2 regions of the Arthrobacter sp. Dra40 genome follow, and region 1 is predicted to be linked to the other one. Evidence: riboswitches for the same ligand, from Rfam matches in the RefSeq annotation. Region 1 holds a riboswitch; the other holds the start of a gene.
What was found. Region 1 has a riboswitch for S-adenosylmethionine ahead of AC5RWT_RS27630 (LLM class flavin-dependent oxidoreductase). Riboswitches for the same ligand answer to the same signal wherever they lie in the genome.
Positions count from the first base shown of each region.

Region 2: it holds a riboswitch for S-adenosylmethionine, as region 1 does, so the genes downstream of both, AC5RWT_RS02820 (bifunctional o-acetylhomoserine/o-acetylserine sulfhydrylase) here and AC5RWT_RS27630 (LLM class flavin-dependent oxidoreductase) in region 1, are expected to answer to the same signal.

Region 1 is NZ_JBNHHB010000140.1:1,269-5,923, forward strand. It holds gene AC5RWT_RS27615 (acyl-CoA dehydrogenase family protein) at 1-916, shown strand, start outside; gene AC5RWT_RS27620 (acyl-CoA dehydrogenase family protein) at 1,014-2,270, shown strand; gene AC5RWT_RS27625 (hypothetical protein) at 2,285-3,055, shown strand; SAM riboswitch class I at 3,120-3,210, shown strand; gene AC5RWT_RS27630 (LLM class flavin-dependent oxidoreductase) at 3,299-4,655, shown strand, end outside.
Region 2 is NZ_JBNHHB010000003.1:82,879-88,498, reverse strand. It holds gene AC5RWT_RS02825 (VOC family protein) at 81-722, opposite strand; SAM riboswitch class IV at 926-1,040, shown strand; gene AC5RWT_RS02820 (bifunctional o-acetylhomoserine/o-acetylserine sulfhydrylase) at 1,108-2,433, shown strand; gene metX (homoserine O-acetyltransferase MetX) at 2,514-3,584, shown strand; gene AC5RWT_RS02810 (extracellular solute-binding protein) at 3,805-5,166, shown strand; gene AC5RWT_RS02805 (carbohydrate ABC transporter permease) at 5,262-5,620, shown strand, end outside.

The DNA of each region.
Region 1 (4,655 bases):
CAACCTCGGCGCGGTCGTGTTCTATGGCGACGCGCCGGTCCAGGAACGCCTGCTCCGTCGGTCCGCCCAGGGCCGCTGGTCCTGGGGCGATTCGGTCAACCCGGTGGACCCGAACCTGGAGCTGATCCCCGAGGGCGGCGGCTACCGGTTGGACGGCGTCAAGCACTTCTCCACCGGTGCGTCGGTGGGCGACGCGATCCTGGTCAACGCAGTGATTGCGGCCGGCCCGGATGAGGGGAAGTTCCTGGCGCTTGCCCTGGAGCATGGCCGCGCCGGCATCTCGTTCCTCGGTGACTGGGACGCGCTGGGCCAGCGCCTCTCGGCCAGCGGTTCCGTGAAGTACGACGGCGTGCAGGTCACCGCCGCGGACATCATCGGCGACGTGGGGGAGGAGCCTTTCTCCACGCTGGTCACCCCGTACATCCAGCTGGCCTTCGGCAACCTCTACCTGGGCATTGCCCAGGGGGCGCTGGAGCAGGGGCGCCGGATTACCGTGGCCCGCAAAAATTCCTGGTTCCTCAGCAACGCCGAAACCTATGCCCAGGACCCGCTGATTCAGCGTGTCTACGGCGAACTGGCCTCCCGCGTCGCGGCGGTGGAAGCGCTGGCGGACCGGACAAATGAACGGTTCGACGCCGCCATCGCCGCCGGCGGCCAACTGACAGCCGAAGCACGGGCGGACATCGCGATCGAGATCGCCCGGCTCAAGGTGGTTTCCACCGAGATCGGGGTGGAGGTGGCGAACCGCATCTTCGAGACCACCGGCTCGTCCTCAGCGAAAACCGACGTCGGCCTGGACATCTTCTGGCGCAATGTCCGCACGCACACCCTGCACGACCCGGTCGACTACAAGAAGGTTGAGGTCGGCGCCAACTTCCTGCGCGGCGATGTCCAGCCGATCTCGCTTTACACCTGAGCGCGCAGCCAATCGGCGCGCCTTCCACCCCGTCCCGTCCCGTCCCGTCCCCGGCCCTCCGCGGCCGAGCCCCAGCCGAGTCCCCAGGAGCATCACCTTGACCGAAACCCTTGCCCCCGCAACAACCTCCTTCGAAACCGCAGCAGCCACATACCGCCCGATCTTCGAACGCATCGCTGCCGGTGCGCTGGCCCGCGAACTGGCCCGCGAGCTGCCGTTTGAGCAGATCCGCTGGCTGAAGGAAGCCGGCTTCGGCGCCGCCCGGATCCCCGCCGAACTCGGCGGCGACGGACTGGACTGGGAGGAATTCACCGAGCTGTTGATCGAACTGGCCGCCGCGGACAGCAACATCCCGCAGGCGCTGCGCTCGCACATCGCGCTGGTGGAGGAAAACCTGTACCACCACGGACGTACCGGGGACCGCAGCAGCTGGCTGCAGCGCTTCGCCTCCGGGGAACTGGCCGGCAACGCCTGGACCGAACCCGGCGCCGGGGGAACTGCCACCGTGTTGTCCGAAGCCGGCGGCAAGCTGCTGCTGAACGGCCGCAAGTTCTACACGACCGGCACCATCTTCGCCGACTGGATTGATGTCACCGCCAAACGCTCGGACGGCACCGACGTCTCGGTGATCCTCTCCACCAAGACGCCGGGCGTGGAAACGTTCGATGACTGGGACGGTTTCGGCCAGCAGCTGACCGGAAGCGGCACCACGGTGTTTACCGACGCCGCCGTGGACCCGGCCAACGTCTCCGCCTTCACCGATCGTTTCCCCTACCAGACGGCGCTGTACCAACACATCCTGCTGGTTACCCTGACCGGCATCGCCCAGGCTGTTACCAAGGATGCCGCCGGCAACGTTCGGGAGCGCAAGCGGGTGTTCGGCCACGGCAACACTCCGCTGGTCCGGCACGACGCCCAGATCCTGCAAGTGGTCGGCGAGATCAGCGCCAAGGCCTTCGCAGCGAAGGCGACGACCCTGAGCGTGGCCGGCAGGCTGGACCGGGTCTTCGCGGCGCGGCTGCACCCCGCCGCCGTCGAGAAGGCGGCCAACGCCGCCGTCGAACTGGCGTCGGGCCAGGCGCAGATAGTGCTCAGCACCTTGGTACCGGACGCCGCGGGCGCCCTCTTCAACGCGCTGGGTGCGTCCTCGACCAGCAAGGACAAGGCGTTGGACCGGCACTGGCGCAACGCGCGCACCGTGGCGACGCACAACCCGTTCATTTACAAGGCGCGGATCCTCGGCGACTGGGAAGTCAACGCGACCGAACCGCCGTTCATCTGGACCATCGGCGAGGCCGACGCCGATGCCGCCCGCCAGCCCCACAGCTCCGCCGCTGTGTCCGCGGCCGTCTAAGAAGAAGGCACACCATGTCTGTTTCCACCCCGCAAACCCTTGCGGCCCCCGCGCCCGTCTCCGCAGCCAAAGCGGTACCTCGGCTTTCCGGCCGGCTCGGCGTCGCCAGCATCGTGCTCATCGTGCTGGCCGCCGCGTCGCCGCTGGGTGTTATTGGCGGGACCGTGCCACTGGCCATCGCCAGCGGCAACGGCGCCGGCCTCCCGTTCATTTTCCTGCTGGCGATGGGCATCCTGTTGTTGTTCGCCGTCGGATTCACCACCATGACGCCGCATGTGCCCAGCGCCGGTGCCTTCTACAGCTACGTGGACAAAGGACTGGGCCGCCGGACCGGACTGGGTGCGGCGTTCGTGGCGCTGCTCTCCTACCTCGCGCTGGAAGCCGGTGTCTACGGCCTGCTGGCACCAGCTGTCGACGAGGTGGTCCGCGCCTACGGTGTGCTGGCCGCCGTGGTGGCCGGCTGGGATCCGATCGTGCAGTTCTACACCTGGTTCGCGGGCTTCGCCTCCCTGGGCCTGGTGGTGCTGATGACGCTGACCAGCGTCGCCGTGCTGGTCTTCTTCCGCCGGAACGGTGCGCCCCTCCGGGACTGGAAACGCACCGCCGCCCCGGCACTCGGACTCATCGGGCTGCTGGGAATCCTGGGGCTGATCCTGCAGAGCCTCCCGACCCTGGTCGGCAACAGCGTCCCGCTGGCAGTCGCCGTCGTCGTCCTGATCCTGCTGTGCTTCGCGGCCGGAACACTAGCGGGGGCGAAGAGGCGGGAGGGCGCTCCGAAGTCGTAATTTCTTACCCCGCGTGACGCGGGACATTTCCCTCCCGGCCGCCTGCGGGTGTCCAATGGAGGGGTACCCATCCAGAGCGGCCGAGAGACCTGGCTTGTTGACGCCGCAGCAACCCCCTCCTTTGAGGAAGGTGCTACCGCCAGGACCGATGGAGAAGCTCGATCTCTCGTTGGTCTTCCGTAGGCATCCTGATGCCCAACGGAGTGCCGGCGCGGGCTCTTCTCATCAGAAAAGGAGCCTGACATGACAGTGAACAACCCGCAGCCCAACACCCGGCGCCAGATCCGTTTCAACGCCTTCGACATGAACTGCGTGGGCCACCAGTCGCCCGGACTGTGGCGCCACCCGCAGGACAAGTCCGCCACCTACAACACCATCGGCTACTGGACCCACCTGGCCAAGGTGCTGGAAAAGGGCATGTTCGACGGCCTGTTCATTGCCGACGTGCTCGGCACCTACGACGTCTTCGGGTCCTCCAACGAGACGACGCTGCGCGCCGGCACGCAGGTCCCGGTGAACGATCCGTTCATGCTGGTCTCGGCGATGGCCGCGGTGACCGAAAACCTCGGCTTCGGCGTCACCGCCGGCACCGCCTACGAGCACCCGTACCCGTTCGCCCGCCGCCTGGCCACCCTTGACCACCTGACCAACGGGCGGGTCGGCTGGAACGTGGTCACCGGTTACCTGCCCTCGGCGGCGCGCAACATGGGCCAGGAAGACCAGCTGGAGCACGACGAGCGCTACAACCACGCGGACGAATACCTTGAGGTCATCTACAAGCTGCTTGAGGGCTCGTGGGAGGACGACGCCGTGGTCAAGGACGTGGAGACCGGCGTCTTCACCGACCCGGCCAAGGTCCACGAGATCCGGCACGAGGGCAAGTACTTCAAGGTTCCCGGCATCGCGATCACCGAGCCGAGCCCGCAGCGCACCCCGGTCATCTTCCAGGCCGGGGCCTCCAAGCGCGGCACCGAGTTCGCCGCCGAGAACGCCGAGGCGGTGTTCGTGACCTGCCCGACCAAGGAGATGCTGGCCGCGTCGGTCAAGAAAATCCGCGACGCCGTGGAAGCGGCGGGCCGCGACCGCTACGACGTACGCATCTACGCGATGCAGACCGTGGTGACCGGACCGGACACCGCCACCGCGCAGGCCAAATTCGAGGACTACAAGTCCTACGCGGACATCAACGGCGCGCTGGCCCTGATCTCAGGCTGGATGGGCGTTGACCTCTCCACCTACGGCCCGGACGACGTGATCGGCGAAAACGTGAAGTCCAATGCCATCCAGTCCTCGGTGGAGACCTTCCAGAAGGCTTCCGGCGACAGCGGCAAACCGTGGACCATTCGTCAGCTGGCCGAATGGGTCGGCGTCGGCGGCTTCGGCCCGATCACCGTCGGGTCCGGCGCGGAGGTGGCCGCCAAGCTGGTGGAGTGGGTCGACGAGACCGACGTGGACGGGTTCAACCTGGCCTACGCGATCACCCCGGGCACCTTCGAGGACATCGTGGAATACGTCGTGCCGGAGCTGCAGAAGCTGGGTGCCTACCCCACGGAGTACGCGCCGGGGACCCTGCGCAACAAGCTCTTCGGCCGCGGCGACA
Region 2 (5,620 bases), on a different contig from region 1:
CACCGCGGGTGGGAGCAAGAAGCCGGACGGGAGCCTGCTTAAAAGCGAGCCTTGGTGCCGTGCCACACGAGACCGGGACCTTAGAGTTCGATGATGCCGTTTGCGGTTTCGAAGCGGACCGACATGATTCCCGGTGTACCGTTCGGGGCGGTCCAAGCAACCTTGACGTCGTCGAGAAGATCATCCACCGGCGTGCCCAGCCAGTCAGCCACGCGTTCCGAGGAACCGGCAATGGTCAGGCCGATCAGCTTGACGGTTGCCGGGCGGGCGTTGGACGGGTGAAGCGCCTCGGTGCCGTCATCCCAGCGCAGCATGTAGGGAACCTGCGGGTCTGCGATCAGGCCCTTGATGCCGATCTGCTGCCAGCTCAATTCCTGCCCATCCGGGAACTTGCGGTTTCCGGGAACCGCATGACGGCCCAGCCGCTCTTCGAACGGGGTCAGATCGTCCACTTCCACGCACCAGCCCATCCAGCCGCCGCCAGCTTCGGACCGGGCACGCACGGCCTGGCCGAAGGGGGCCTTGTCGGACGCGGGGTGGTCCAGGACCTCCACCACTTCCAGGTAGTGGTGGTCGGTCAGGGGGAAGATCATATTGCGGGTGCCGAAGCGGGGGTGCACCCCGCCCTTGACTGCGTCGATGCCCAGAGCTTTGGAAATCCGCTCTGAAGTGGCAGCCAGACCGTCGGGCTCAGCAGCATAAGAAACGTGGTCGAAGCGCATAGGCATATCTTGGCACTTTGTGAAGACTCTCTCGACTTAGGGTGACCTAAGTCACTGTGCTTTCGCCATGGTTTCTCGCAGTAGCCCTTGACAACTTGACGCTGCCCAGGGCGCCGACAAGGAAGGCGGGGGGTGCGGCCCCGGCCGGTCATAAGGTGTCATATTGTTGCGGCCGGGCGGGCTCTCCGCCGAGACTGTACGCAGGTCATGAGTGCCAGCGTGAAACCCCGGTTTGCTGGCCGGCAACCCTCCAACCGCGGTGGGGTGCCCCGGGTGAAGACCAGGCAGCCGCCACCAGGCGGTGCGCAAGCGCGGGTCACACCCGGGATAGACATGCCGGCACGGCCGGATCCCGGATGACCCCTTCCCTTGAAGGAGTTGCACCATGTCCAATGCAGACTGGTCCTTTGAAACCCGTCAGATCCACGTCGGCCAGGAGCCGGATGCCGCCACCGGCGCCCGTGCACTGCCGATCTACCAAACCACCTCGTTCGTGTTCCCCAGCGCGCAGAGCGCCGCGGACCGCTTCGCCCTGTCCGAACTGGCGCCCATTTACACCCGGATCGGCAATCCGACCAGCGAGGCGGTCGAAGCCCGGTTGGCAAGTCTTGAAGGCGGCGTCGGCGCGCTGCTGCTGGCCTCTGGCCAGGCCGCGTCCACGTTCTCCATCCTGAACCTGGCCGAGGCCGGCGACCACATCGTGGCCAGCCCCAGCCTGTACGGCGGCACGTACAACCTGCTGCGCACCACGCTGCCCAAGTTCGGCATCGAAGTGACCTTCGTCGAGGATCCGGACAACCTGCAGCAGTGGCGCGACGCGGTGCAGCCGAACACCAAGGCGTTCTTCGGCGAGGTGGTCTCCAACCCGCGCCAGGACGTCCTGGACCTGGAAGCCGTCAGCAGCATCGCCCATGAGAACGGCGTGCCGCTGATCGTCGACAACACGCTGGCCACCCCGTACTTGATCCGGCCGATCGAGTGGGGCGCAGACATCGTGCTCCATTCGGCCACCAAGTACCTCGGCGGCCACGGAACGGCTATCGGCGGCGTGATCGTGGACGCCGGCACCTTCGACTTCGCTGCCGATCCGGAGAAGTTCCCGGGCTTCAACACCCCGGACGAGACCTACAACGGGCTGGTCTTCGCCCGCGACCTGGGCGTCGGAAGTGCACTCGGCGCCAATCTGGCCTACATCCTCAAGGCCCGCGTGCAGTTGCTGCGCGACCTGGGGTCCGCCATCTCCCCGTTCAACGCCTTCCTGATCGCCCAAGGGCTGGAGACGCTGAGCCTGCGCGTCGAGCGCCACGTGGCCAACGCGCAGAAGGTGGCGGAGTTCCTCGAAGCGCACGACGACGTTGCTTCCGTTGCGTACCTCGGCCTGCCGTCGAGCCCGTGGTACGACCGCGGCCGCAAGTACGGTCCCAAGGGCACCGGCGCCATCGTGTCGTTTGAGATCAAGGGCGGGATCGAAGCCGGCAAGCGTTTTGTGGACGGCCTTGAACTGCATTCCCATGTCGCCAACCTCGGCGACGTACGCTCGCTGGTGATCCACCCGGCGTCGACCACCCACGCCCAGCTTTCGGCCGAGGAGCGGGTGTCCGCCGGCGTGACCGACGGACTGGTCCGGCTCTCGGTGGGCATCGAAAACGTCAATGACATCATCGCCGATTTGGAGGCCGGTTTCCGTGCCGCCAAGGGCTCGGACGACTAGGCAAGCAGGTAGAACGCAGCGTGACGATACTGCAACGGCAGGAACTGGTGGATCGGGCGACGGATGGCGTCCTGCGCAGGATGCCTGTTGGTGCGCTGGAGTTGGAAGCCGGCGGCTATCTGCCCGAGGTTGTCCTGGGCTATGAAACCTGGGGCACCCTGAACGCGGATGCGTCGAACGCCGTCCTGATCGAGCACGCCCTGACCGGCAGTACGCATGTGGCCCGCGGCGCCTCCGACGAGGACGGCTGGTGGGACGACCTGGTCGGTCCCGGTGCCACCATCGACACGGAGCGCTATTTCGTGGTGGCCGCCAACATGGTTGGCGGCTGCTACGGCTCCACCGGCCCGGCGTCGCCGGCACCGGACGGCTCGCCGTGGGGATCGCGGTTTCCGTTCGTCACCATCCGCGATTCCGTCCGGGCCGAGGCACGGCTCGCCGATGCGCTCGGCATCCGCCGCTGGCATGCTGTCCTCGGCGGCTCGATGGGCGGGGCTCGCGCGCTCGAGTGGGCAGCAACCTTCCCGGAGCGCACGGCACGGTGCGCTGTGCTGGCGTGCGGGGCAGCCAGCACCGCCGAACAGATCGCGTTTGCCCAAGCGCAGGTCGCGGCCATCCGGCTGGATCCCAGCTTTGCCGGCGGTGACTACTACGGCGGTCCTGCCCCCGAAGCCGGATTGGGCATCGCCCGGCGGATCGCCCACATCAACTACCGTTCGGAGCCGGAACTGGAGTACCGGTTCGGCCGCTCGGCGCAGGCGGAGGAACAGCCGTTCGGCGGGATCACGCCGTCGGCCCGAGGCCGGTATGCAGTGGAAAGCTACCTGGACTACCAGGCGGAGAAGCTGGTTTCCCGCTTCGACGCCAACAGCTACATCCTGCTCACCGAGGCCCTGGTCAGCCACGACGTTTCCCGCGGCCGCGGCTCGCTGGAGCATTCCCTGGGCGGCCTTGAGGAGACGGAATTCTTCATTGCGGCGGTGGATTCCGACCGTCTCTACTTCCCGGAACAGTCCCGGCAGTTGGCCGAGGCATTGCCCGGATCGGTCAAGGTGCACACCATAGAAACGCCGCTGGGCCACGACGGTTTCCTGACCGACGTCCACCAGCTGCATGACGCGCTCACCCAGGCGTTCTTCCCGCAGGCCTGACCCAGCTCCCGGCTGACGCAGCTCCCGGCTGACCCCAACTACTGCTGCGTGCCTTTCGGACGGTGAGGGCGGTGGCGGTTTAGCCCCGGCGGCTCGCATTGCAGTTTGATCACGGTTAGGACGAATAAATCTATTCGATGGAGCCCCTCGGTAGCATGCCGGTAGGCCCCTGACCACGCCGACGGCGTTTGGCCCGGAAGCCTCCAAACGAGGGGGAACCATGTTGCGTGATTACCGCATTAAAGTGTCGTTGCTGGCCGTCGGAGCGCTGGCGCTGGCCGGCTGTGGCGGCGGGGGTGGGGAGGGGGAAACCTCCCAAGGTTCCGCACTGCGGATCGTGTACCAGACCACCGAGGCGAATGCCACGATGAATGAGGTGATGAAGAAGGCGAAGGCCGACTTTGAGGCTGCGCACGACGGCGTGACAGTCAATTTGGAGCCCATCACCGGCAGCGACGAAGACTACGCGACCAAGCTCGCCTTATCCCAGCGATCGCCGGACACCGCCCCGGACGTGTTCTACGAGGACACCTTCAAGATCCGTTCGGACGTGGACGCAGGCTACCTCCTGAATCTGGATCAGTATCTGGCCGAGTGGGATGACTGGGCGAAATTCAACGAGGGAGCCAAAGAAGCCGGCCGTGCCGACGACGGCAGTATCTACGCAGTCCCGCTGGGCACGGATACACGGGCCATTTGGTACAACAAGAAAGTTCTGCAGGAGGCCGGCGTCGACGTCCCCTGGGCACCGAAGGACTGGAGCGCCATCCTGGAGGCGGCCCGGGCCATCAAATCCTCGCAACCGGATGTGGTCCCGTTCAACCTCTACGCCGGCACGGGCACCGGCGAAGGCACCGTCATGCAGAGTTTCTACCAGCTGCTGTATGGCACCGGCGACACCCTCTATGACGACGCTGAAGGCAAGTGGGTCGTCGGCTCGCAAGGCTTCATCGACTCGTTGGCCTTCCTGCAGACGCTCTATCAGGAGGAGCTGGCAGTCACACCGGCCGAGGCCCTGGACCCGAACGTGTGGCAGAAGGTCTTCGGTCAGCTGTTTCCCGAGAACAAATTGGGCGGAACGGTGGAAGGTTCCTACTCGCCGTCGTTCTGGCAAGAGGGAGGGCTGGTGGACTGGCCCGAATATACCGACGTGATGGGCGTGGCACCGTTCCCCACGCAGAACGGGCAGGAGCCAGGTGCGGTCAGCATGTCCGGCGGCTGGACACTGGCGGTAGGGGCCAATACAGCGGATCCTGATCTCGCGTTCGAATTCCTCACCGAGGTGATGAGCCAGGAGAACTCGCTGCAGTACACCGTGGCCAATTCGCAGATCGCGGTCCGTACCGATGTCGCCAAGGACCCCGCCTACTTGGAGGCCAATCCGTTCGTCGGCGAGGTCTCGGAGCTGGTCTCGGTGACGAATTATCGGCCCGCTACAGCCGACTACCCGCAGATTTCAACCGCCGTCCAGGAGGCCACCGAAGCGGTGATGATGGGGAAGAAGACACCCGAGGAGGCCGCGGCCGAGTTCGACGCCGCCGTCACCGACCTTGTCGGCGAAGAAAACACAGTACAGAAGTAGCAGCAGTGACAGCCGCCGAGGTGGTGGCCCGCGACGCCGAAACGCGTCGCGGCACTGAGCAGCGCCGCCCGCGCCGCCCGCCGGGGAGGACTGTCCTGCGGCTCCTGCCGGTCGGCCCGGCCGCGGTGCTGCTGGGTCTGTTCCTGGCCGGCCCGATCCTCTGGTCCTTCTACGGATCCTTGACCAATGCTTCGCTGACCGGCGTCGCCGCCAAGGACCCGCAGTGGGTCGGGCTGGAAAACTATACCGAGCTGCTTGGCGATCCGGACTTCCTGCAGTCGCTCTGGCTGACGGTAATTTTCGTCCTTGTCTCCGCGGTGCTCGGCCAGAACCTGCTGGGCCTGGGGATCGCGCTGCTGATGACGAAAGCAAGCAAGGCGGTTTCCGCGGTCGTGGGCGTCTGCGTGGTGGCGGCCTGGGTATTGCCGGAAATCGTGGCTGGCTTCGTGGCCTA